DNA from 3 places in the Iodidimonas sp. SYSU 1G8 genome. Region 2 is predicted to be linked to each of the others. Evidence: riboswitches for the same ligand, from Rfam matches in the RefSeq annotation. Region 2 holds a riboswitch; each other region holds the start of a gene.
The links. A riboswitch is a leader RNA that binds a small molecule or an ion and turns the genes downstream of it on or off. The one in region 2 is predicted to bind cobalamin.

Region 1 (7,251 bases), on a different contig from region 2:
CGCAAGGCCCGCAGCGCCGGATGCTCCAGCATCAGATTGGCCTGGGAGGGCGCTTCGGGACGATATTCGCCCAGGATCAGCAGATCCGGATCGGCCCGCAGCACATCCTCGACCGACATGCTGACCCAGCCGGCCATGCCCGGCCTGGCCGCGATATTCGTCAAGCCGAGATGGGTCAGGACGTCGTTGAACAGGCTGGGCACGCCGGCGGAGAAGCCGTTCGCGCCATAGACCAGGGCGCGCCTGTTTTCGCCGGCCAAGGCGCCCTTCGTGCGAACCAGCGCGGCGTCGAAGTCGGCGACCATCGCCTCGCCCTTCGCGGGCCGTCCCAGCGCGGCCGCCACCTGCCGGATGTTACGTCGTGTCCCCTCGAACGTATCGGCGACGGGCACGGTGACGATGGGAATGCCCTGGCGCCGCAGCAGGGCGGTGGCGAGGGGCGATGTGGTACCATCGGCGAAGACGAGGTCCGGCCGCATGCGCAGCACCTCCTCGGCCAGGCCATGATTGGCTGTGTAGCGGGCGGCCCGTCCGGCCATGGCGGAGTCATCCGCTTCCTGCGTGACCCAGTGGACCGACTGGATGGTGTCTTCATCGGCCAGCATCATCACGAGCTGGTCGGTGCACAGACCCATGGAGACGATGCGCCGGGGCGCCGCCTCGGCGGGCAGGCAGAAACAGGCGGCGAGCAGGCAGAACAAAACGCCATGCCAACCCGCCGCCTTCATTCCTTTACTCTCCCAGTTTCACCCGCAGGCCGGCGAACGCGCCAATGCCCGGGGAGCGGTAGGAGAACACTTCCTCGTAATCCTGGTCGATCATATTCTCGACCCGGCCGTAGATTTCGACGGCTTCGGTCAGGCGATAGCTCGCCGCCAGGGTCACCAACAGGTAATCGTCGAGCGTCACCATGAATTCAGGCGTCGTATCGACGAATTCATTGTCGAGTTGCTTGCCATTATACGACAGGTCGAGATTGACGTTGCCGCGACCGGACGCGAACGCGTAGTTCACGTTGATATTGCCCAGATGCTTGGGACGGCGCACTTCACGACCGCCGGCCGGCTGCCTGGAGCTGGTGTAGGTATAGCTGCCGCCGATGGACAGCTCGTCCGTCAGATTGGCCGAAAGCATCAGCTCGAGACCCTTGCGGCGGCTTTTGCCGACCAGATTCTCCACCGAGGTCAGGAAGGTATTGGAGTCGAATACCGTGACGATCTCGTCGTGCAGATTGGCGTCGAAATAGGTCACGTCGACGGTGATCCGGTCACCCCAGAACTTCTGCTCGACACCGACGTCGAAGCTGCTCGAGCGTTCCGGGCTCAGGCCGGGGTTGCCGACGAAGAAATCCGGGAAGTAACCGAACAGTTCGAAGAAGCCGGGATTGGTGATCGCCGTGCCGTGGCTGCCGTGCAGGCGTGTACCGCTGCCAGGAATCCGCCAGGACGCCGCGAGGCGGTAGGTGGTGGCGTCGGCGAACAGTTCGTTGTCGTCATGACGCACGCCGGCGGACAGGAACACCTGTTCGGCAAAGCCGACGCGGTACTCGCCGATGAAGCTGTTCTGGCTGTCGGAACGCTTCTGGTTCTCCAGCGCGTCCGGGACGGCGCCGTAGTTCTGGAAATCCTGCTCCTCGCGCTCGAACGCGACAGTGACATGGTGGTCCGCGTCGAGAAAGGACGGGGTCTGGAAGTTGACCGTGTTCTGGTACTCGAACTTCAGCCGCGAGCCGCTGTTGCCCGTGAGATCGCTGCTGTCGTTGATGTATTCACGTTCGGTGTCGGCATAGAGAACCGCCGCCTTGTGAATCCACGTGCCCTCGAACAGCGAGAGTTCGCCGCCCAGCCGGCCATAGAACTGGCGATTGTCCTGCTCGTCGCTGGAATCAATGATCAGGCCGTTGGTCGGCGTCGACGGAAAATCGAAATCCTGCCGGTCGGTCTCGCTGTGGCTGTCGACCAGCCGCGCGGTGCCATCCAGCCGGAAGCTGTCACTGAGCAGAGCTGTCGCCTTGCCGCTGACCGTGAAGACGCGCGATCCATCCTTTTCCGTGCCCATGCGGGACAAGTTGATGCCGTCAGTACCGAAATAGCCGGCAGAGACCGCGCCATAGAAGCGTTCGACGCCGCCGGACATCAGCGCCGTCACCTGGCGCTGCCCGAACGAGCCGCCTTCGACCGAGCCTTCCGCCTGGAAGCCCGGCTTGCCGCCCTTGGTGATGATGTTGATGACGCCGCCCAAGGCATCTGAACCATAGAGCGCGCTCTGGGCACCGCGCAGCACCTCGATTCGCTCGACGCCCACGGCCAGCAGCGAGGCATAGTCGAATTCGCCGTTGAAGTTCAGCTCGTTGGCCTCGACGCCGTCGATCAGTACCAGCGTATGGTTGCCTTCCGCGCCGCGCATGCGGATCTGGGTGAGCTGTCCCGGGCCGCCCGAGCGGCTGACCGATACGCTGGGCACGCTGCGCAGCAGATCCGAGACGACCGGATTCTGGCGCTGCACGATATCCTGCTCGGTGAGCACCGACAGGGAATAGCCCAGCTCCGAGGCGGGCGCGGGCGTCATGGCCCCGGTCACCACGATGGTATCGCCGGGCAGCACGCCATCGGCGGCGACGGCGTGACCAGTCGCGACCGCGAAAAGCGCGACCGCGCTGACGAATGTCCGGTTGCGCCGGCTTGTTCTATTGATTGGCATCGGTTTCCTCCACAGCCACAAGGTCAGGAGGTCGAACGGGCACGGCGAGCCGGACGCGTTTCGCGTCGTTTGTCTTGAAAGGAAGGACAGGCAACGTCCCATTGTACGGCTTCCACCAGCGTGCGACCCAGTTACGGTGTCGTCACAGCGGAAACCCGCACCACCCACTACCCCGGTAGCTGGAAGGACGACGCGATGGCAGGTCTCCTGGCTCGCGGGTCGCCGCCTCGATGCACCTTCCCAAGGCACAAGGCCTCAGTGGTCAATCGCATCGAAACTCGCCGCTTACAGTTGCGGGGACAGCCACGGCCTGGGCCTGCTTCAGCCTTTCCGTGTTCCCTTTGAAGCCCTCACGGGCACCATCGCGGCGGAACCTACGCCGCTTACAGGCGGATTACAATTGCCGAGAAAGGCGTATCTCCCGTGCGGTTCCGGATCAGCCGCGCGGGCGCCGACGGCGCGGAGCGACCGCCAGCAGGGCGAGCACGGCCAGAACAGTGATCGCACTCAGCATGGCCCACGCCTCGTTGATCGCCATCACCAGCCCGGCCTTCTCGACCAGCGGACGGGCGAAGTCGATGGCGCCGCTGTCCAGGCCGCTCAACGGAACGCCCTTGAAGAATTTGAGCGGCAAACCGACGAACTGCGCCGCGTCGCGGCTGCCAGCCATCAGATCCGCCGCCAGCTGGGTGACATGATGCGCCGCGCGGCCGTAGATCACCGTGTCGATGAGGGCAATACCGATCGCCCCGCCCAGATTGCGCATCAGGTTGAACAGGCCGCTGGCGTCCGCCACGCGCTCGGGCGGTAGGTGACCCAGCGCGAGACGCGTGGGCGGCAGGAGGCAGAGCATGATCGCGCTGCCACGCACGATCTGCGGCCAAAGCATCTCGTCGAAGCCCGCCTGCGGAGTCTGGAAGACGCTCATGCCCATGCCGATGCCAAACAGGGTAAAGCCGCAGGCCGTCAGCAGCCTCGCGTCGACCCGCCGTTCGAGCCAGACCACGAGAGGCGCGGTCGCCAGCTGGGCCAGGCCAGTTACCAGCATGACCGTGCCGATCTCCAGCGGTCCGTAGCCCCGGACGAATCCCAGGAACACCGGCATGAGGTAAACCGAGCCGTAAAGGCCCACGCCGAGCACGAAACTCAACACGCATCCCACGCTGAAGAGGCGGTCATGGAATGTCCTGAGATCGACGATTGGCCAGTATCGCTTCAGTGTCCGGCGCACGAAGGTGATGGAGGCCACGACACTCAGGATCAGCAATCCGACGACCACGGTCGAGACCCACCCTCGTTGCGGCGCCTCCTTGAGCCCGATCTCCAGCGCGGCCAGCGCCGACGCCATCAGCAGCAGCGCCGGCCAGTCGATCACGGCCGCATGCTTCCAGTCGGGTCGCTGACGCGGCAGAGCGAAAAATGCCAGCATGGCGGCGAGCATCCCCGGCGCCACATTGACCAGGAACAGCCAGTGCCATGAGAACGTCTCGGTGATCCAGCCGCCCACCAGCGGACCTATGGTGGGCGCCAGCACGGCGAGGACGCCGCCAATGGTGGTGGCGATGCCCTGCAGCCTCGCGGGAAACAGCAGGAAGACGGCGGCGAACACCAGCGGAATGAGAACGCCGCCGGCAAAGCCCTGAACGACACGCCAGGCGATCAGCCCGGCGAACCCGTCACTGAGCGCGCAGCCCAGCGAGGCGGCGCTGAACAGACAGACCGCGGCCACGAACAGCACCCGCATGGTGAGCATGCGTGTCAGAAGTCCCGTTAGGGGAATCGCGATGATCTCGGCGATCAGATAGGAGGTCTGGATCCAGCTCATGCGCTCGGGCGCAATACCCAGCGCACTCTGGATCGCCGGCATGGACGTGACGACGATCTGGATGTCGAGGATCGCCATGAACATGCCGAGGCACATGGCGGCAAAGCCCACCCATGTCGCGACCGACACCGGTCTTTCCATGGCCGGCGGCACGCTCACCGCGCGAGCGCCTTGTTCTCGGCCGAAATACGCACGGCGAGGATGGCGGCATTCAGCAGGCTGAACACAACACCATACCAGAGCAGCCCGAAGACCAGCGGCAGCACCAGCATCTCGCCGGCGACGACGCAGTAGTTGGGATGGCTCAGAAAGCGATAGGGTCCTTTCCTCACCAGCGGCGCGCCGGGCAGGATGATGATCCGCGTGGTCCAGCGCGGGCCTAGCGTGACCAATACCCAGACCCGCAGCGCCTGCAGCGCGGCGAACACGGCGAGCCAGCCCACATTCACGTCCTGTCCGACGGCCAGATACCAGAGCCCGGCCAACCAGGCGCCGTGCAGCAGCACGATGAGCGGATAGTGGCCGGGCGAGGCTTCGATGGCACCCTGCGCCATGAGCCGGGCCGTGTTCCGCCTGGCGAGGACAAGTTCCGCCAGCCGCTGCATCGTCACGAAAACCAGAATGCCCAGGACGAGGGTCACGCAGCACGCTCCAGCGACACGCAGCCGCACGAGAAGCCGGGTCCCAGCGCCGTCATGACGGCGCGGCCGGGCATCCCCGCCTTCAGCACGCGGTCCATGACGAACAGCACGGTCGGGGCCGACATGTTGCCGTGGGCCGCGAGGACGGCGCGTTCATGGTCGAGCGTGCCCTGTCCCAGATCCAGTGTCGCCTCGAGGGCCTGCACCACCTTGGCGCCGCCCGGATGACAGACGAACCGGCCGACGGCACTCCGTTCGACCCCGATCCGCCGGAGGATTTCGTCGATGGCCGGTCCGACATTGTCACGCGCGAAGGGTGGAATCTCGCGGTCGAAGATCACCCCGAGACCGACTTCGTCCACGCTCCAGCCCATGATGCCCAGAGTATCCGCCCACAGGTGCTCGCCCGCGCCCTCGATGCTGGCCAGTCCCACGGCCCCGGATCGAAGCACGGCGGCCGCGGCGCCATCACCGAACAGCGCGGTGGCGACGATATTGGCCTTGGTCAGCGTATCGAGGCGGAAGGCCGCGGAACAAACCTCGACCGCGACCAGCAATACCGTGGAACCGGCCGCGGCGCGGGCCAGACGGTCGGCGAGGGCAAGGCCCTGAACACCACCCGCGCAGCCCAATCCGAAGACCGGCACGCGCTGGACATCGGGCCGGAAACCCATGCGGCCGTGGACCCGCGCTTCGATGCTGGGCGTGGCGATGCCGGTGGACGAGATGGTGATGACCGTATCCACCTCGCAAGCCTGGCACCCCGCGGCATCGAGCGCGCGGCGCGCGGCATCGACGAACAGGTCGCAGGCGCCGTCCAGGTACCCTTCCGTGCGCTCGCCCCAGCCACGCTGTTCCAGATACCAGTCCACCGGACGTATCAGGTGCCGGGTTTGGATGCCGGTCGTGGCGAATACTTTCTCCAGGCGGTCGAAGTCAGGGTAACGGGCGGCGAAAAGGGTGCGGGCGATACGGGCCGCATCGACCTGGGTCAGCAGATGCGGCGGGACCGCCGTCGCCACCGAAAGCAGGCCGGTCCGGTCGATGCGCGGCAGTCCGGTCGATCTCGTCATCAGCGGCCTTTGCCCGCGCGCCGCAAGCGGCCGACAGGATTGTTAAGTCAATTCGGGACGGAAAACATGCCCTGCTCAGAGTGAAACGTATTCCAGCGCCGCACGGTTTCAACGGGGGGCGAACCGGTCACGCCGGTCGCCCCGCGCAGGTCTATCCCCGTGCCCGCCTGGCCTGCTGGCGAGCGGCGCTCCGGACGAGCGCCGGCCAGTCAGGCGTGCCGCGAATCGTAGCCGATGCTCGCCGGCGTCACGTAAATGGGATCGCGTTCCGGCTCCAGCACGGTCGGCCGGCCATGGCACAGATTGATGGTCTCGCCCGTGCGACCCCCGGGGCCTTCCTTGATGATATCGACGACGATCTGGGCCGAATCCTCGGGCCGCATCCAGGTGGCGGCCAGCTCCGGGGTGACGGCATCGCCGAGGAAGTTGCGGAGCATGGAGGTATCGGTGGCGCCCATGGCCATGCCGTTGACCCGGATGTTGTGCGGGCGCAGCGCCTTGGCCCAGGCATAGGTCAGCGCATAGGTGCCGTACTTGCTGGCGTCGTAAAGATCGAAGACGATGCTGCCGCCGGTCGGCCGGGGCGAGTCCGCCCACGGACAGCTGGACAGTTTCGGGCACAGCTCGCGCGGCGATCCGCAGGTGACGCCGTGATCGGTGCCGATGTTGACGATGTTGCCGCCGCCCCGCGCGATCATGTTCGGGATCACCGCGCGCCCCATCAGGTACTCGCCCTTCAGATTGGTGCCGACCATGCCGTCGTAATCGGCGAGCGATTTGTCCAGATCGTCGTGGGACGAGCTGATCCAGCACTTGCCGGCATTGTTGATGAGGATGTCGACGCCGCCGAACCGCGCGATCACGTCATCGACGAACTTGCGCACCACCGCGGGATCGGACACGTCGCCAACCACGGCGAATGCCGTGACGCCGCGCTGCTCCAGTTCCTTCGGCAAGTCCTGAATTTCCGGCATAATGTCGATGACCGCCACATTGCAGCCTTCGCGCGCCA
Region 2 (7,251 bases):
GAGGCCGAACTGGATGGCCTGTTGCGGGGACTGGATGGGCGCTTCGTGCCGCCCGGGCCGTCCGGCGCGCCGACGCGCGGCCGGCCCGACGTGCTGCCGACCGGGCGCAATTTCTATTCGGTGGACACCCGCGCCGTTCCCACGCAGGCCGCCTGGGCGCTGGGGTGGAAGTCAGCGCAGATGCTGGTCGAGGATTTCCGCCAGCGCGAGGGCGCATGGCCGCGTGCCATGGCGATTTCGGCCTGGGGAACCTCCAACATGCGGACCGGTGGCGACGATATCGCGCAGGCCCTCGCGCTGATGGGCGTCCGGCCGACCTGGGACGACACCACCCGCAAGCTTACCGGTTTCGAAATCATGCCCCAGACGGTGCTGGGGCGCCCGCGGGTGGATGTGACGTTCCGGGTATCGGGCTTCTTTCGCGACGCCTTCGGGGCGCAGATCGACCTGCTGGACTCCGCCGCGCGTGCGGTGATGAACCTGGACGAGTCCGACGAGGCCAATCCGCTCGCGGCGTGCTTCCGTCGGGATCGCGATGCACGCGTCGCGGCGGGGCAGTATCCCGCGCTGGCGGAGCGCCGGGCGGGATACAGGGTCTTCGGGTCGAAGCCGGGCGCCTATGGCGCAGGCCTCCAGGCGCTGATCGACGAGAAGATCTGGGACACCCAGGCGGATCTTGCCGATGCCTATCTGGAATGGGGCGCCTGGGCCTATGGAGCGGGCAGTGAGGGCGTCGCCGACCGTCAAGGGTTCGAGACACGGCTCGCCGCCGCCGAAGCGGTCATCCAGAACCAGGACAATCGCGAGCACGACCTGCTGGACTCCGATGATTACTACCAGTTCGAAGGCGGCATCGCCGCGGCGGTAAGCGCCCTGCGCGGCGGTGAACCCGTGATCTACCACAATGACCATTCCCGCCCCGAGACACCCCGGATACGAACCCTGGCCGACGAGCTCGGGCGCATCGTCCGGGGCCGCGCGGCCAACCCCAAATGGATCGAGGGCGTCATGCGCCATGGATTCAAGGGCGGTTTCGAAATGGCGGCCACGGTCGATTATCTGTTCGGCTTCGCGGCGACGACCCGGGCGGTGAAGGACCACCATTTCGACCAGTTGTTCGATGCCTACCTGGCCGAGCCGGCGGTGCTGGACTTCCTGCGCGGACACAATCCCGCTGCCTTGCGCGAAATGGCCGAGCGTTTCAGAGAGGCGCTGGACCGCCATCTCTGGAAACCGGCCCGGAACGATACGCGCCTTTTGCTCGACCACATCAACGGAGATATCTCATGAGCCATGTCGACGACGCGGCGGCGAACGACCGCCACAACCAGAAGATGCGCAAGCTCAAGGCCTCCCACGACAAGATCGTCGCAGGCAAGACCATCGAGAAGGGCTTGCTGATCGTTCACACCGGCGCGGGCAAGGGCAAGACGACGGCCGCGCTGGGCATGGTCTGCCGGGCTATCGGCCACGGCTTCAAGGTCGGTGTCGTTCAGTTCGTCAAAGGGGCGTGGGACACGGGAGAGATGGCGGTGCTGAACGCCTTTCCCGATCAGGTCACGGTCAAGGTGCTGGGCGAGGGCTTCACCTGGGACACGCAGGACCGCGCCAAGGACATCGCTTCGGCCCGCCGCGCATGGGACGAGGCCAAGGCCATGATCATGGACCCGGCCAACAAGCTGGTGCTGTGCGACGAACTCAACATCGTGCTCCGCTACGAGTACCTGCCGCTCGAGGAAGTCATCGATTTCCTGCGCCGCAAGCCGGCGGATACCCACGTCATCGTGACCGGACGCAATGCCAAGGCCGAACTGATGGAAATCGCCGACCTGGTCACCGAGATGACGCTGGTGAAGCATCCGTTCCGTGCCGGCGTCAAGGCGCAGCCCGGAATCGAATTCTAGGAGTGCAGCTGACGGTGCAGCACGCGTACGGCGTCGGGAAACGACGGGCCGCCACACATGGTGAGCGCCTGCGGCACATAGAGTCGCCGCGAGGGGCCATATCGTTCCATCAGCGCCGGGTGGAGCAGCAGGTCCGTTCCCATATCCGTGCCCGGGGCGGGCTGTTCGGTGTAGAGGAGGTAGTCGGGCCGCGCGGTCAGGATTTCCTCCAGCGTGATCCGGGAGACGGCGCTTCGGCCCAGGCGTCGGGCCAGATTGTCCGCGCCGGCCCGGGTCATGACCTCGTCGAGCAGCGTGCCGGTACCGGTAACGAATCCCCGGCGCTGGTAGTGCGCGACGACGGGAGCCCGGCGGTCCGGCGCCGGTATGGCCGCCAGTTCGGCGCGCATGCGCGCGATCAGCGCCTCGCCCCGTTCGGGATGACCGATGGCGGCGGCGATTTCCCGCGTCTGGTCGATGATATCCTCGAAGTTCCGCGCGGGCCTCAGCTCGATGGTCGTGTAGCCATAGGGCTTGAGAATGGACTGGGTCTCCTGGCGCCGGAACCTGTTCACGATGACCAGATCGGGCTTCAGGGTCATGACCGCTTCCGCCGCGCCCGTCGCGACCGGGTACGATCTGGCGGCCTCGGACTGGTACGACATGGCCGGATCGCGCGCCCATTCGGAGAGCGCGGCGATCTGATCCCTGTCGGCCAGCGCGATCAGATACTGGTCGGCGCACATGTTGAGCGACACGATACGCTGCGGGGCGCCGAAGGCGGGCGCCGCGACCGCGAGGAGCGCCGTGGAACAGATGACGGCAAGGAGGGTTTTCATGACGCCTCCTGATACCCCTGTTTCGCCGCGGCGCTCAAGCGGCATCGGCATTCTGGTTCTGGTCGCGCTGTGCATTTTTGCAGCGGGGCTGTCCCTCGTCACGGGACCCGCGCCGATTGGCTGGGGCGACGTGTCGCGGGCGGTGCTGGGCCAGGGCGATCCCGTGATCCGGTCGGTGGTCATGGAAATCCGCTTGCCTCGATTGATCCTGTCGCTGTCGGTGGGCGCGACGCTGGCGCTGACGGGCGCCGCCCTGCAAGGCTATCTGCGCAATCCCCTGGCTGATCCATCGGTGCTTGGCGCCTCGGGCGCGGCCGCGCTCGGCGCGGTGGTGGCGCTATATTTCGGCCTCGCGGCCGTCACACCCGCCGCGCTGCCGTTGATGGCCATCGGCAGCGCCGTCATCGGCCTGTCTTTCGTGATGGCCCTGTCGCGGCGGGCGGACAGCCCGCTGACCCTGATTTTGGCTGGTATCGCGGTGGGCACGCTGTCGGGCGCGGCGATTTCCCTGGCGCTGAACCTGTCCGCTAACCCGTTCTCGGGCATGGAGATCACGTTCTGGCTGCTCGGCTCCCTGGAGGACCGGAGCATGACCCATGTGGCGCTGGCGCTGCCGTCCATGGTCGCGGGCTGCGCCCTGCTGATGTGGGACGGGCGCGGTCTGGATGCGCTGGCGCTTGGCGAGGACGCGGCCGAGGCCCTGGGTTTCAATCTGAGCCATGTCCAGTGGCGGGTCGTGGCGGGCGTCGCCCTGGCGGTCGGCGGCGCGGTCGCGGTTTCAGGCACTATCGGATTCGTCGGCCTCGTCGTGCCGCATATCATCCGCCTGCTCGGCAACGTGCCGCCCTCGCGCATATTGCTGCCCTCGGCGCTCGCCGGCGCGGCCCTGCTCACCGTGGCGGATGTGGCCGTCCGTCTCGTGCCGGCGACCACGGAACTGCGGCTTGGCGTCGTGACCGCCATGCTCGGCGTGCCCTTCTTCCTGCACCTGCTGACGCGCCGCCGCGCGCCGGCGTGAGGCGGTATCGACGCCGCGACGCTGTGCAAAAATCCACATTGCCCGTGTTTGCAAATGTACGTAACGTTGATGCCGGTGGTCCTCCGAGAGGAGGTTCAAAAGGGAACTCAGAACACGACGCCGCATCGCGTGCGGTCAAGTGAAGCTGGGGCTGTACCCGCAACTGTGATCGGGGAGCTTCCGTCACACGCAGCCACTGGGGCTTTTGCCCTGGGAAGGCGTGACGAAGTGAAGATCCGAGAGCCAGGAGACCTGCCACCTTCGTCGCTCGTCTTTCGGTCGGGAAGAACTGGAAGAGCGGTCCTCCGTAGAGGCGACACCTTGTGTAACTGCGGGTGGGCCGTGCGGACGTCTGGCTTGAAAGGCCGTTTCGTACTCCTTCCATGAACCATCGTTGGCTCAGTCCGTCCCGCGACTGATAACGGGGCGTCGCCCCCGATGGAGGAACTATGACTGCGCGTTCAATGCGAGCGCGGGCAGCGGGGTATTCGTGCGCCCTGATCGCTCTCGCCATGCCGGGTACGGGATTTGCTCAGACCCTCGATACGACAGCGTTGGAAGAAGTGGTGGTGAGCGCGAGCCGCACCGGCCTCAAGCCGCGCGAGATCGGCAGCTCGTTCAGCGTCATCGATGCCGAAGACCTGCAGGCCAACCAGGTAACGGTGCTGCGCGATCTGCTGCAGGATCTGCCGGGTATCCAGATCAGCAACAATCGCCCCGGCGGTTTTTCGAACCTCAGCATCCGGGGCTCGGACAATGATCAGGTTCTCGTGCTGATCGACGGCATCGAGCTGGGCGATCCCAGCAGCACCAGCACCCAGTTCCAGATGGACCATCTGACCGCGCTCGACGTGTCTCGTATCGAGGTGCTGCGCGGCAATCAGAGTTCGCTCTATGGCAGCGATGCGATCGGCGGTGTCATCAACATCGTCACCAGGCGTGCGACCGAGGACGGCCTTACCCTGAACGGCGAAATGGAGGGCGGCTCCTTCGGCACCTTCAACGGCGGCGCGTCGCTGTACGGCAAGACCGGGCCGCTCGATGTGCGTCTTTCGGTGACCGGCCATCGCAATGACGGTCCGTCGCTGGCGGCGCCGACGGCCGGTCCGTCGGTCGAGCCTGATGCCTATAGCCGCTACGGCTTCAGTGGCCGCATCGGATACCAGATCACCGATAATCTGGAAATCGTCGCGACGGGGTTCCTCAGCCGGACGGATTCCGATCTCGATGGCACTGGCACCGATGTGTCGAGCAATGACAACGTGGAGAAGGACGAGGACGCGGCGGCCATCCAGGTCAATCACAAGGCCTTCGACGGAAGATGGCGCAACAGTCTGCTTGCCAGTTACTACCAGGCCGAGCGCCTCTATTTCGGCCGGTCTACCCGGCCTGAAGGCGATCAGTATCTCGGCAAGAAGCGTAACCTCAACTACACCAGCGCCTTCGATGCGACGGAATGGCTCAGCGTCGTCGTGGGCGGTAACCTGGAAGAGGAATCCACCGACCAGATCACGTCCTTCTCCGGTGACTTCATCGAGAAAGTCGATACCAAATCCGTGTTCGGGGAAGTGGCGCTGAAGCCACTCGAAAACCTGACCCTCACCGGCGCCTTCCGATATGACGACAACAGCCAGTTCGGCGGTTTCGACACCTACCGCGGCACCGTCGCCTATGTGTTGCCGGCGGCGCTGGCAGGCGGCGATCTCAAGCTGCGGGCGAGCTATGGCACCGGGGCCAAGGCGCCGGGCCTGTACCAGCTCTATGATCCGACTTACGGCAATCCGAACCTGACCGTGGAAGAGAGCCAGGGATGGGACGCCGGATTCGACCTGAATTGGGCCGACCCTCAGATCAATCTGACGGTGAACTATTTCGAAAGCCACGTCGAGGATGAGATCGAGTTCATTCTGAACGGCTATCGGATGGGCGGCGAGTCCAAGTCGAAAGGCGTCGAGTTCGGCGCCACCGCGCAGATCACGCCCTGGCTGAGCGTCAGCCAGAGTTACACCTACCTCAGCTCGCGCAAGCTGCCGGCGAACACCTGGAAGGGCCGGCCGCGTCATTCGGGAGCGACCTCGGTGACCATCTATCCGCTGGAGGACCTGTCGATCACTGCACGCGCGCGGTTCAAGAGCGAAAACCTGTCGAGCGGCGTCAATCGGCCGGTCGACGGCTTCGTCACCGTGGACCTGCTGGTGAGCTACCGGGTCAACGACCAGCTCGAGCTCTATGGCCGCGTCGTGAACCTGTTCGACAAGGATTACATGCTCAACTGGGGCAACAGCACCTATGGGCTGAGTGGTTTCGTCGGCGTCCGCGCGTCGCTCAACGTCCTGTAACGAGGGAGAACAGATCCATGACCCAGCCCATTCCCATGGTGTCGATCATCGAAAGCGGGGCGACGGAACAGGTTTGGCCGTTGCCGTTGGACGAAGCGTTCCTCGAGCGGCTGCTCAGGGATCTGTTCGAAAACCATTACGCTGCCTTGACGTTCGGGCCGCTGATTCCCGGCGCCGCCTATGAAATGAAGGCGCCGGGCGCGCCGGAGCGCGTCAGCTGCCAGGGCGGATATCTCACCGTTCACTGGGGCGGCAAAGGGCATTTCCATCTGTGCATCGGCACCAATCGGGGGCCTGCCAGCAACCCCAATCCGCCGGAGCTGATTGCCCACCGGCGGCCCAGCCGGGCGGAATTCTTCCGCCGGCTGGACAAGCAGGGTCATCCCGTTTCCTGGGGCTACCGGATGTTCAACGGCAAGGGCGAGCCCCAGATCACCATCTTCTTCGCCAACCCGTTCATCACCGACGCGGATCAGCTCGCGGATGCGCCCGACTGGTCGCGGCTGGCGACCTGGGACGCGATCATGGCCGACTACGCGGGCCACCAGCCGGACGGGCTGGATCGGCTTGGCAAGGGGTTCCGGGGTGCGTGACACCTCGCGGCTCGCGGTGGCCATCGGGGTTGCGGTCGCCACCCTTTGCGGCGGCGCGTCGGCGCTGCCGCGGGTCGCATCGACCACCATATGCGGCGACCAGCTTGTTCTGACGTTGGCGGACCGGGCGCAGATCGCATCGGTCAGTCAGGAAGCGACCGGGCCACTGTCCCTTCACGCCGACGAGGCGGCGGGTCTGCCGCGCAACCGGAAGACAGCGGAGGAACTGCTGGGGGTTGGCGCCGACGTGGTGCTGATGGATGCGCGCGGCGAACCCAAGCTGGAAGAGATGCTCACGCGCCTCGGTATCCGCGTGATCCGGCTGAACCTCAGTTCGGAATTCGCCGACATCGAGGAGACCGTGATGCATGTGGCCGAGGCCTTCGGCCAGCGTGCGCGGGGACTGGCGATGGTGGCGGATATGCGCCGCCGGCGCGCGGCGGTCGCCGCAACCGTGCCGCCAGGACCGCGTCCGCGCTTCGTCTATTACCGCCCCGATGGCGGCAGCGCCGGGCTGAACACCTTCGTCGATACGGCCATGCGGGCAAGCGGCTTCGACAATTTCCAGGCGGATCGCGG
Region 3 (7,251 bases), 140 kb from region 2:
GGGCCTCGGCCATTGCCAGCGCCGTTGAATTTCGCTAAGCCGTCGCCGGAGTTGCAAGGGAAGCCACATCATGTCCGCCAACGGAACACCGTCATTCTTCGACCTGGAAACCGCTGTCGAGAAGGTCGCGGATACGCGCTTCCTGGCCAATTTTCACGAGACGTGGGGCATCGCGGGCGGCACGCCCAATGGCGGTTACCTGATGGCCATCGCCGTCCGGGCCCTGGCTGGCACGCTAGAGCATCCGCATCCGCTGACCGTTACCGGACATTACATGAAGCGCTCCTCGGCGGGGCCTGTCGAGATCCTGACCGAGCGTCTGGGACGCAGCCTCACCACGTCGACCGGCCTGGCCCGGCTGATCCAGGAAGGTGTGCAGCGAACCCATTTCACCGCCACCTTCACCGATTTCGATCTGGCGACCGGCAAGTCGGTCGTGCATGCGACCCCGCCGGACCTGCCGCCGCCGGAAGAGTGCGTCGAGCACCCCTATGTGGAAGGCAAGTCGCCCAAGTTCCAGGAACTGATCGACATGCGCTTTCACCCCACCCACATGGGCTGGGCGAGGGCGACGCCGCACGGGGTCGGGGAGATGGCGGGCTATATCCGTTTCAAGGATGGGCTCGAGCCCGATCTGTATTCGGTTCTGATGTTCGCCGATGCCGTGCCGCCGGCGATCTTCAACGTGGTCGGCGCGACCGGCTGGGTGCCGACAATCGAGCTGACCACCCATCTGCGCCGGCGCCCCGCGCCGGGGTGGCTGCGGTTCCGTTTCACCACGCGCCTTTTGACGCGCGGATTCTTCGAGGAAGACGGCGAGATTTGGGATTCGCAGGACAGGCTGGTCGCTGATTCCCGGCAGATCCAGAAGCTGATGTCGCCCAAGGCGAGAGCCTGAGGCCGGCCGGAAACAAGGTTCCTGATCCCTAGACCAGCAGCTTCTGCTCTTCCTTCGGCTGGCGCTTGGCATCGAAGGCGGCCCAGACGCCATTGGCGCCATCCCAGCTTCCCTTTGTCGCGCCCTTCGAATATTCCGTGGCGCGCTGCTCGAAGAAGTTGGCGTGCTCGACACCGTTCAGGATTTCCACCAGCCACGGCAGCGGATGCGCCTTGATCTGGCTGTAGGTGTTGTCGTGCTCGCTGAAGTAGCCGAACACGGGCGACAGCTTCAGCTGGGTCAGCCGCCAGTCGGCGACATAACGAACATAGGCGCGGATGTCCTCGGCGGTCATGCCCTGGATCCCGCCCAGGCCAAAGGCCAGATCGACGAATTGTTCCTCCAGATGGACCATGGTCTTGGCCACGTCGATGATGTCGTCGCGCACGGCCTTGGTCACGGCGCCGGTTTCGCGATTCCACTGATGGTAAAGCCGAATGATGCCCTCGCAGTGCAGGCTCTCGTCCCGCACCGACCATGACACGATCTGGCCCATGCCGTTCATCTTGTTGTGGCGCGGGAAGTTCAGCAGCATGGCGAAGCTGGCGAACAGCGACATGCCCTCGGTGAACGCGCCGAACATGGCCAGCGTACGGGCCACGTCCGACACCGTGCCGACACCGAAGGTGTGCATGTAGTCGGCCTTGTCGCGCATTTCACGATAGTCGCGGAACGCTTCGAATTCGGCCTTCGGCATGCCCAGCGTCTTCAGCAGCAGGGCGTAGGCGTCGATATGCACCGTTTCCATGTTGGTGAAGGCGGCCATCATCATCTGCACCTCGATCGGCTGGAAGATCGGGATGTAGCGCTTCAGATAGTTGTCGCCCACTTCCACGTCCGACTGGGTAAAGAAGCGGAAAATCTGGGTCAGCAGGGCGCGCTCGGCCGGCGTCACACGGTCCGAGGTCCAGTCCTTGATGTCCGCGCCAAGCGGCACCTCTTCGCCCATCCAGTGCGTCTGCTGCTGGCGTTTCCAGAAATCGTAGGCCCATGGATAGCGATCGACGTCATAGGTGCCGGTGGCCGTCAGCAGGCCGACCTTGCCGGTACCGATCAGGCTGCGCGGGTCGACATGGGACAGGTCGCTCACTGACATGCGAGGCACTCCTCGTAATCCGTGCGCTCACCCTGGACCACGTGCATCTCGGCCTTTTCGAGCTGGCCCGCGAAAGCGGCGCGGCTGATCGATTTCGAGCGGCAGTAATACAGGCTCTTGATGCCCTTTTCCCAAGCGGTCCAGTGCAGCATGTGCAAGTCCCACTTGTCGATGTCCGCTGGCAGATAGAGGTTCAGGGACTGGCTCTGGCAGATGAAGGGCGTCCGGTCGGCCGCCAGGTCGATCAGCCAGCGCTGGTCGATCTCGAACGCGGTGCGGAATACCGCCTTCTCGTCTTCGTCCAGGCACGCCAGATGCTGCACCGAACCTTCATGCTCGACGATGGACTGCCAGGTTTCCGCGGTATCCTCGCCCTTGCGCGCGAGCAGGTCCTGCAGATACGGATTGCGGACCGGGAAGGCGCCGGACAGCGTCTTGTGGGTATAGATGTTGGCCGGGATCGGCTCGATGCAGGCGCTGGTGCCGCCGCAGATGATGCTGATCGAGGCGGTCGGGGCGATGGCCAGCTTGTGGCTGAAGCGCGCCTTCATGCCGCGCTCCAGCGCATCGGGGCAGGGGCCGCGCTCTTCCGCCAGCGCGACCGAGGCCGCGTCGGCCTCGCGGCGGATCTTGCGGAAGATTTTCATGTTCCACGACTTGGCCATGGCGCTCTCGAAGGGAATGCCGCGCGCCTGCAGGAACGAGTGGAAGCCCATGACGCCCAGGCCGACCGACCGCTCGCGGAACGCCGAATAGCGGGCGCGCTTCATGCTGTCGGGCGCTTCTTCGATGAACTGGGTCATCACGTTGTCGAGGAAGCGCATGACATCCTCGATGAAGCCCGGCTCGTTGTTCCACTGATCCCAGGTCTCGACGTTCAGCGACGACAGGCAGCACACGGCCGTGCGCTCCTCGCCATGGTGGTCGACACCGGTCGGCAGGGTGATCTCGCTGCACAGATTGGACGTGGACACCTTCAGGCCGAGATCGCGCTGATGCTTGGGCAATGCCCGGTTCACCGCGTCGATATTGAGGATGTAGGGCTCACCGGTCTGGATGCGCGTCTCCAGGATGCGCTGCCAGAGCTGGCGGGCGTTGACCTCGCGGATGGTCTGGCCGGTCTTCGGGCTGACCAGAGGGAACATGGCGCCGTCGCGCACCGCTTCCATGAAGGCATCGGTGACGTTGATGCCGTGGTGCAGGTTCAGGCCCTTGCGGTTGAAATCGCCGGACGCCTTGCGGATTTCGAGGAACTCCTCGATTTCCGGATGGTGAATGTCCAGATAGACGGCCGCCGAGCCACGGCGCAGCGAACCCTGGCTGATCGCCAGGGTCAGGCTGTCCATCACATGGATGAAAGGCACGATCCCCGAGGTCTCGCCGCAGCCCTTCACCGGCTCGCCGATGGAGCGCACGTTGCCCCAATAGGTGCCGATGCCGCCGCCATTGGACGCCAGCGCGACATTCTCGTTCCAGATGTCGACGATGCCGTCGAGGGAATCGGGCACCGTGTTGAGGAAGCATGAGATCGGCAGGCCGCGCGTGGTGCCGCCATTGGACAGGATCGGCGTCGCGGGCATGAACCACAGCCGCGAGACCGCGTCATAGATGCGCTGCGCGTGTTCCACATCGTCGGCATAGGCACAGGCGACGCGCGCGAACATATCCTGGTAGGACTCGCCGGGCAGCAGGTACCGATCTTCGAGCGTCGCCTTGCCGAAGGGCGTCAGCAGGGCGTCGCGGCCGCGATCGAGCACGAGGTCGGCCGGGGTCGGCTTCGGCGCCAGCGGCATGGGCAGCGGCGCGCGCTTGGCCGGCTCGGCCGATGACGCGTCCGCCGAGAATTTGAAGGGAAGCTGCGATGGTGGAATGGGAAGACGCGCTGCGGGCTGCTGTTGCGGCACCAGATGTCCGTTACGGTCGAAGTCGTAAGCGAGCGAAGACATACAGCGTTTCTTTCTCTTCTCGTGGCGGGGAATCGAAGGACGCTATCCGGCGCTAAACTCCGGCATGCACCCCCAAGGCCCTCCGCCCAGGGACGTTTCCAACTTCCACGGCAGGTTTCCTGGCTTGCGGGTCACCGCTTCTGCCTGGCCTTCCCGGCGTTGCCGCCAGTGACGCGAACGACAGTTGCTCGCCGCCTACAGTTGCGGGGGCAGCCCCGGATTCGCAGGGTTTTTGCCTGCTTCCCGGCTTCCCTTTTACCCCAAATATGACTGTTCGAGGCACCGTGGACGCAACATCTTGTGCTCGGCAGGGGGTATCGTCAAGCGCATTGATGATCGCGATTTCGTGATAATCAGGTTGACATCGGCAACCCCAAGCGAAGCCGCGGACCTTGGCGCTGGAGCCCGAATTGTCTCCGGTCACGAGGGGTATTATGCTGCCCGCATGGGGGAGTTTTGGCGGCGGCATGAGGTGGGGGCGTTGCATCCGGCATGGCTGCCGGGCATGCTCGCCAACCATACTGGCATCGTCCAAGGAGCCTCACATGAGTGGAACAAAGAGCCCGAACCCTGAAACACTGGTGCTCCACGCAGGCTATCGCGCCGATTCCACGACCGGCGCGGTGGCCGTGCCGATCTATCAAACCACGTCCTACCAGTTCCGCGACGCGGACCATGCGCGCCGTCTGTTCGCGCTGGAGGAGTTGGGAAATGTCTATACCCGGATCATGAACCCGACGACCGGGGTGCTGGAAGACCGGATGGCGGCCTTGGAGGGCGGCGCGGCCGCGCTCGCGGTCGCTTCGGGACAGGCTGCGTCGGCGCTGTCGCTTCAGAACCTGGCATCGGCGGGCGACAATGTGGTGAGCTCGACCGATCTCTATGGCGGGACCTGGAATCTGTTCGCCAATACGTTGCGCGCCCAAGGCATCGAGGTCCGCTTCGTCGATCCCTCCGACCCGGAGAATTTCCGCCGGGCAACCGATGCGCGCACCCGGGCCTATTACGCCGAGACGTTGCCGAATCCCAAGTTGCAGGTCTTCCCCATTTCGGAAGTGGCGGCCATCGGACGCGAGGCAGGGATCCCGCTGATCATGGACAACACGGCCGCGCCGCTGCTGTGCCGGCCGTTTGACCATGGCGCGGCCATCATCGTGTACTCCCTGACCAAATATATCGGCGGTCACGGCACTTCGATCGGCGGCATGATCATCGACAGCGGACGCTTCGACTGGGAGGCGCATTCCGACCGTCAGCCCAATCTCACCCAGCCCGATCCGAGCTATCATGGCGCGGTCTGGACCGACGCGGTCCGGCCGCTGGGACCCATCGCCTACATCATGCGCGCGCGGACAGTGCTGCTGCGTGACCTTGGCCCCGCACTGAGCCCGATGAATGCGTTCATGATCGCGCAGGGGCTGGAGACGCTGCCGCTGCGGATGGAGCGGCACTGCGCCAATGCCAACAAGGTCGCGGCGTGGCTCGCCGCCCGCGGCGACGTCACCCGCGTCATCCATCCGAGCCAGCAGAAGGGCGAGGCGCGCCGCCGGGCGGACGCCTACCTGAAACAGGGCTATGGTGGGCTGATCGGCTTCGAACTGGCGGGAGGCGTCGATGCGGGCCGCCGTTTCATCGATGCACTGAAGATGTTCTACCACGTCGCCAACATCGGCGATGCGCGCAGCCTGGCCATTCATCCGGCCAGCACGACCCACAGCCAGCTATCCCCGGAGGAACAGCTGGCCACGGGTGTGACCGATGGCTATGTGCGCCTGTCCATCGGCCTGGAACATATCGACGATATTCTCGCCGACCTGGAGCAGGCCCTGGCCGCGTCGGGCGGCTAGAGGCCCGACTGCGAGGAGACGAGGGTCCGGAGCTCCTCGGCCTGCGGGTTCGAGACACGGCGCTCGATTAGGATGTCGCGCGAGGTGACGCTGCCGCCGTAATACTTGGCCGCCATCTTGTTGCGGGACTTGATCTTGGTGCCTTCCAGGCTGACCCCGGCGAACAGGCCGCCCTGGGTTTCGGCGTGATAGTAGATGTCGCGGCGGCCGGTCGTTGTGCCGGTCGCCTTGTCGACGCCGGATTCGACGGCGACCGCGCTCAGATCGGCGCCGATCTGTACGTCGCCGCTCATGACCCGACGCACGGCGTTGTCGGTCATCAGGATCAGGAGAAAACGGTTTTCCTGGCCGCCGAGCTGGAGGCCGATGCTGATCGAGCTGAGATGGTAGAAGCCCGGATAGCTCCAGACCCCATCTTCTCCGCGCACCAGCAATACGCCGCTGCCGCCTTCGCCGCCGATGCCGATCGCGCCCTTGATCACGGACGGAAAGATCATCACGCCCTTGGCGTCCTTGAGCAGGGCGCGCAAAGTCGCGTGCGAGCCCCGGTCGGTCAGGTCGTCAAAGGCGAAGCGCGCGGCGGATACCAGTTCATGCGCGTCGGCTTCGGACGCCGCCTGGGCCGGCTGACTGGGATACAGCGCGACGGAAGCCGTCCCCGTGACCAGAGCGACCGCCAATGCCGCCGCCTGGACTCCGCGACGCGTGAACTTCAGCATGTTCGTGATCTCCTCGGTATTGTGATGCCGCCCCCGGCCCCGTGTTCGCACTAGATTTAGGCGATTATACGCCCTGCGCAAATCTCTCGGACCGCATGGGATTATTTTAGTGCCGAAACGCTCAGTTCCGCCGGGCGCATTCGATGCACTGCGGCGTGTAAGGCAGGGCCTGAAGGCGGGCTTCGGCGATGGGATCGCCGCATGTCGTGCAGATGCCGTACTCGCCTTCTTCGATGCGCGCAAGCGCCGCGCGGATTTGGACAATCTCGGCGCGGCTCGACTCTTCGAGGGCCTGATTGGCCTCGGCCGATTCCATATCCGTGGCTTGCTCGGCGAAGTCCGGATCGAGGGGCAGGCGAAGGTCGTGCTCAAGCCGATCGGCGCGGTCAGTCAGTTCCCGCAAGCGGTTCGAGAGGTCGTCGGCGACTTTGCGAAGGTCCAGCATTCAGGCAGCCTAGACCCAATTCGCGGGTTTGACCACCGAGATGCGCCGGAACCCAGGTGGCTGGACGGGGAGACGCTGCAGACGTTCCCGTCCAGCCGTCAGCACATCAGCTTGAGGGGGCTTGGGTGCTGAAAGACTATTCTACCGGAATGTTTTTTATTCGCAGCCAATTTCTTCCTGATCACGATGACGTGACAGGCCCACCAATGCCCAGTCTGAGCCGGAGCGCACCGCCGTCCGACAGCAGATCAGCCAGGGTGA

Region 1: it holds a riboswitch for cobalamin, as region 2 does, so the genes downstream of both, WJU17_RS14835 (TonB-dependent receptor) here and WJU17_RS00395 (TonB-dependent receptor) in region 2, are expected to answer to the same signal.
Region 3: it holds a riboswitch for cobalamin, as region 2 does, so the genes downstream of both, WJU17_RS01060 (ribonucleoside-diphosphate reductase subunit alpha) here and WJU17_RS00395 (TonB-dependent receptor) in region 2, are expected to answer to the same signal.

The regions. Positions count from the first base shown of each region.
Region 1 covers NZ_JBBYXJ010000002.1:800,205-807,455, reverse strand. Annotated here, with positions in the region: gene WJU17_RS14840 (ABC transporter substrate-binding protein) at 1-728, opposite strand, end outside; gene WJU17_RS14835 (TonB-dependent receptor) at 733-2,700, opposite strand; cobalamin riboswitch at 2,880-3,079, opposite strand; gene WJU17_RS14830 (DHA2 family efflux MFS transporter permease subunit) at 3,137-4,621, opposite strand; gene WJU17_RS14825 (isoprenylcysteine carboxylmethyltransferase family protein) at 4,681-5,130, opposite strand; gene WJU17_RS14820 (type III polyketide synthase) at 5,163-6,239, opposite strand; gene WJU17_RS14815 (SDR family oxidoreductase) at 6,449-7,251, opposite strand, start outside.
Region 2 covers NZ_JBBYXJ010000001.1:75,151-82,401, forward strand. Annotated here, with positions in the region: gene cobN (cobaltochelatase subunit CobN) at 1-1,290, shown strand, start outside; gene cobO (cob(I)yrinic acid a,c-diamide adenosyltransferase) at 1,287-1,904, shown strand; gene WJU17_RS00385 (ABC transporter substrate-binding protein) at 1,901-2,722, opposite strand; gene WJU17_RS00390 (iron ABC transporter permease) at 2,721-3,740, shown strand; cobalamin riboswitch at 3,800-4,015, shown strand; gene WJU17_RS00395 (TonB-dependent receptor) at 4,190-6,079, shown strand; gene WJU17_RS00400 (hypothetical protein) at 6,097-6,672, shown strand; gene WJU17_RS00405 (ABC transporter substrate-binding protein) at 6,665-7,251, shown strand, end outside.
Region 3 covers NZ_JBBYXJ010000001.1:215,713-222,963, forward strand. Annotated here, with positions in the region: gene WJU17_RS01050 (thioesterase family protein) at 71-898, shown strand; gene WJU17_RS01055 (ribonucleotide-diphosphate reductase subunit beta) at 927-2,033, opposite strand; gene WJU17_RS01060 (ribonucleoside-diphosphate reductase subunit alpha) at 2,024-3,979, opposite strand; cobalamin riboswitch at 4,071-4,281, opposite strand; gene WJU17_RS01065 (PLP-dependent transferase) at 4,525-5,826, shown strand; gene WJU17_RS01070 (lipid-binding SYLF domain-containing protein) at 5,823-6,545, opposite strand; gene WJU17_RS01075 (TraR/DksA family transcriptional regulator) at 6,667-6,990, opposite strand; gene WJU17_RS01080 (Rrf2 family transcriptional regulator) at 7,172-7,251, opposite strand, start outside.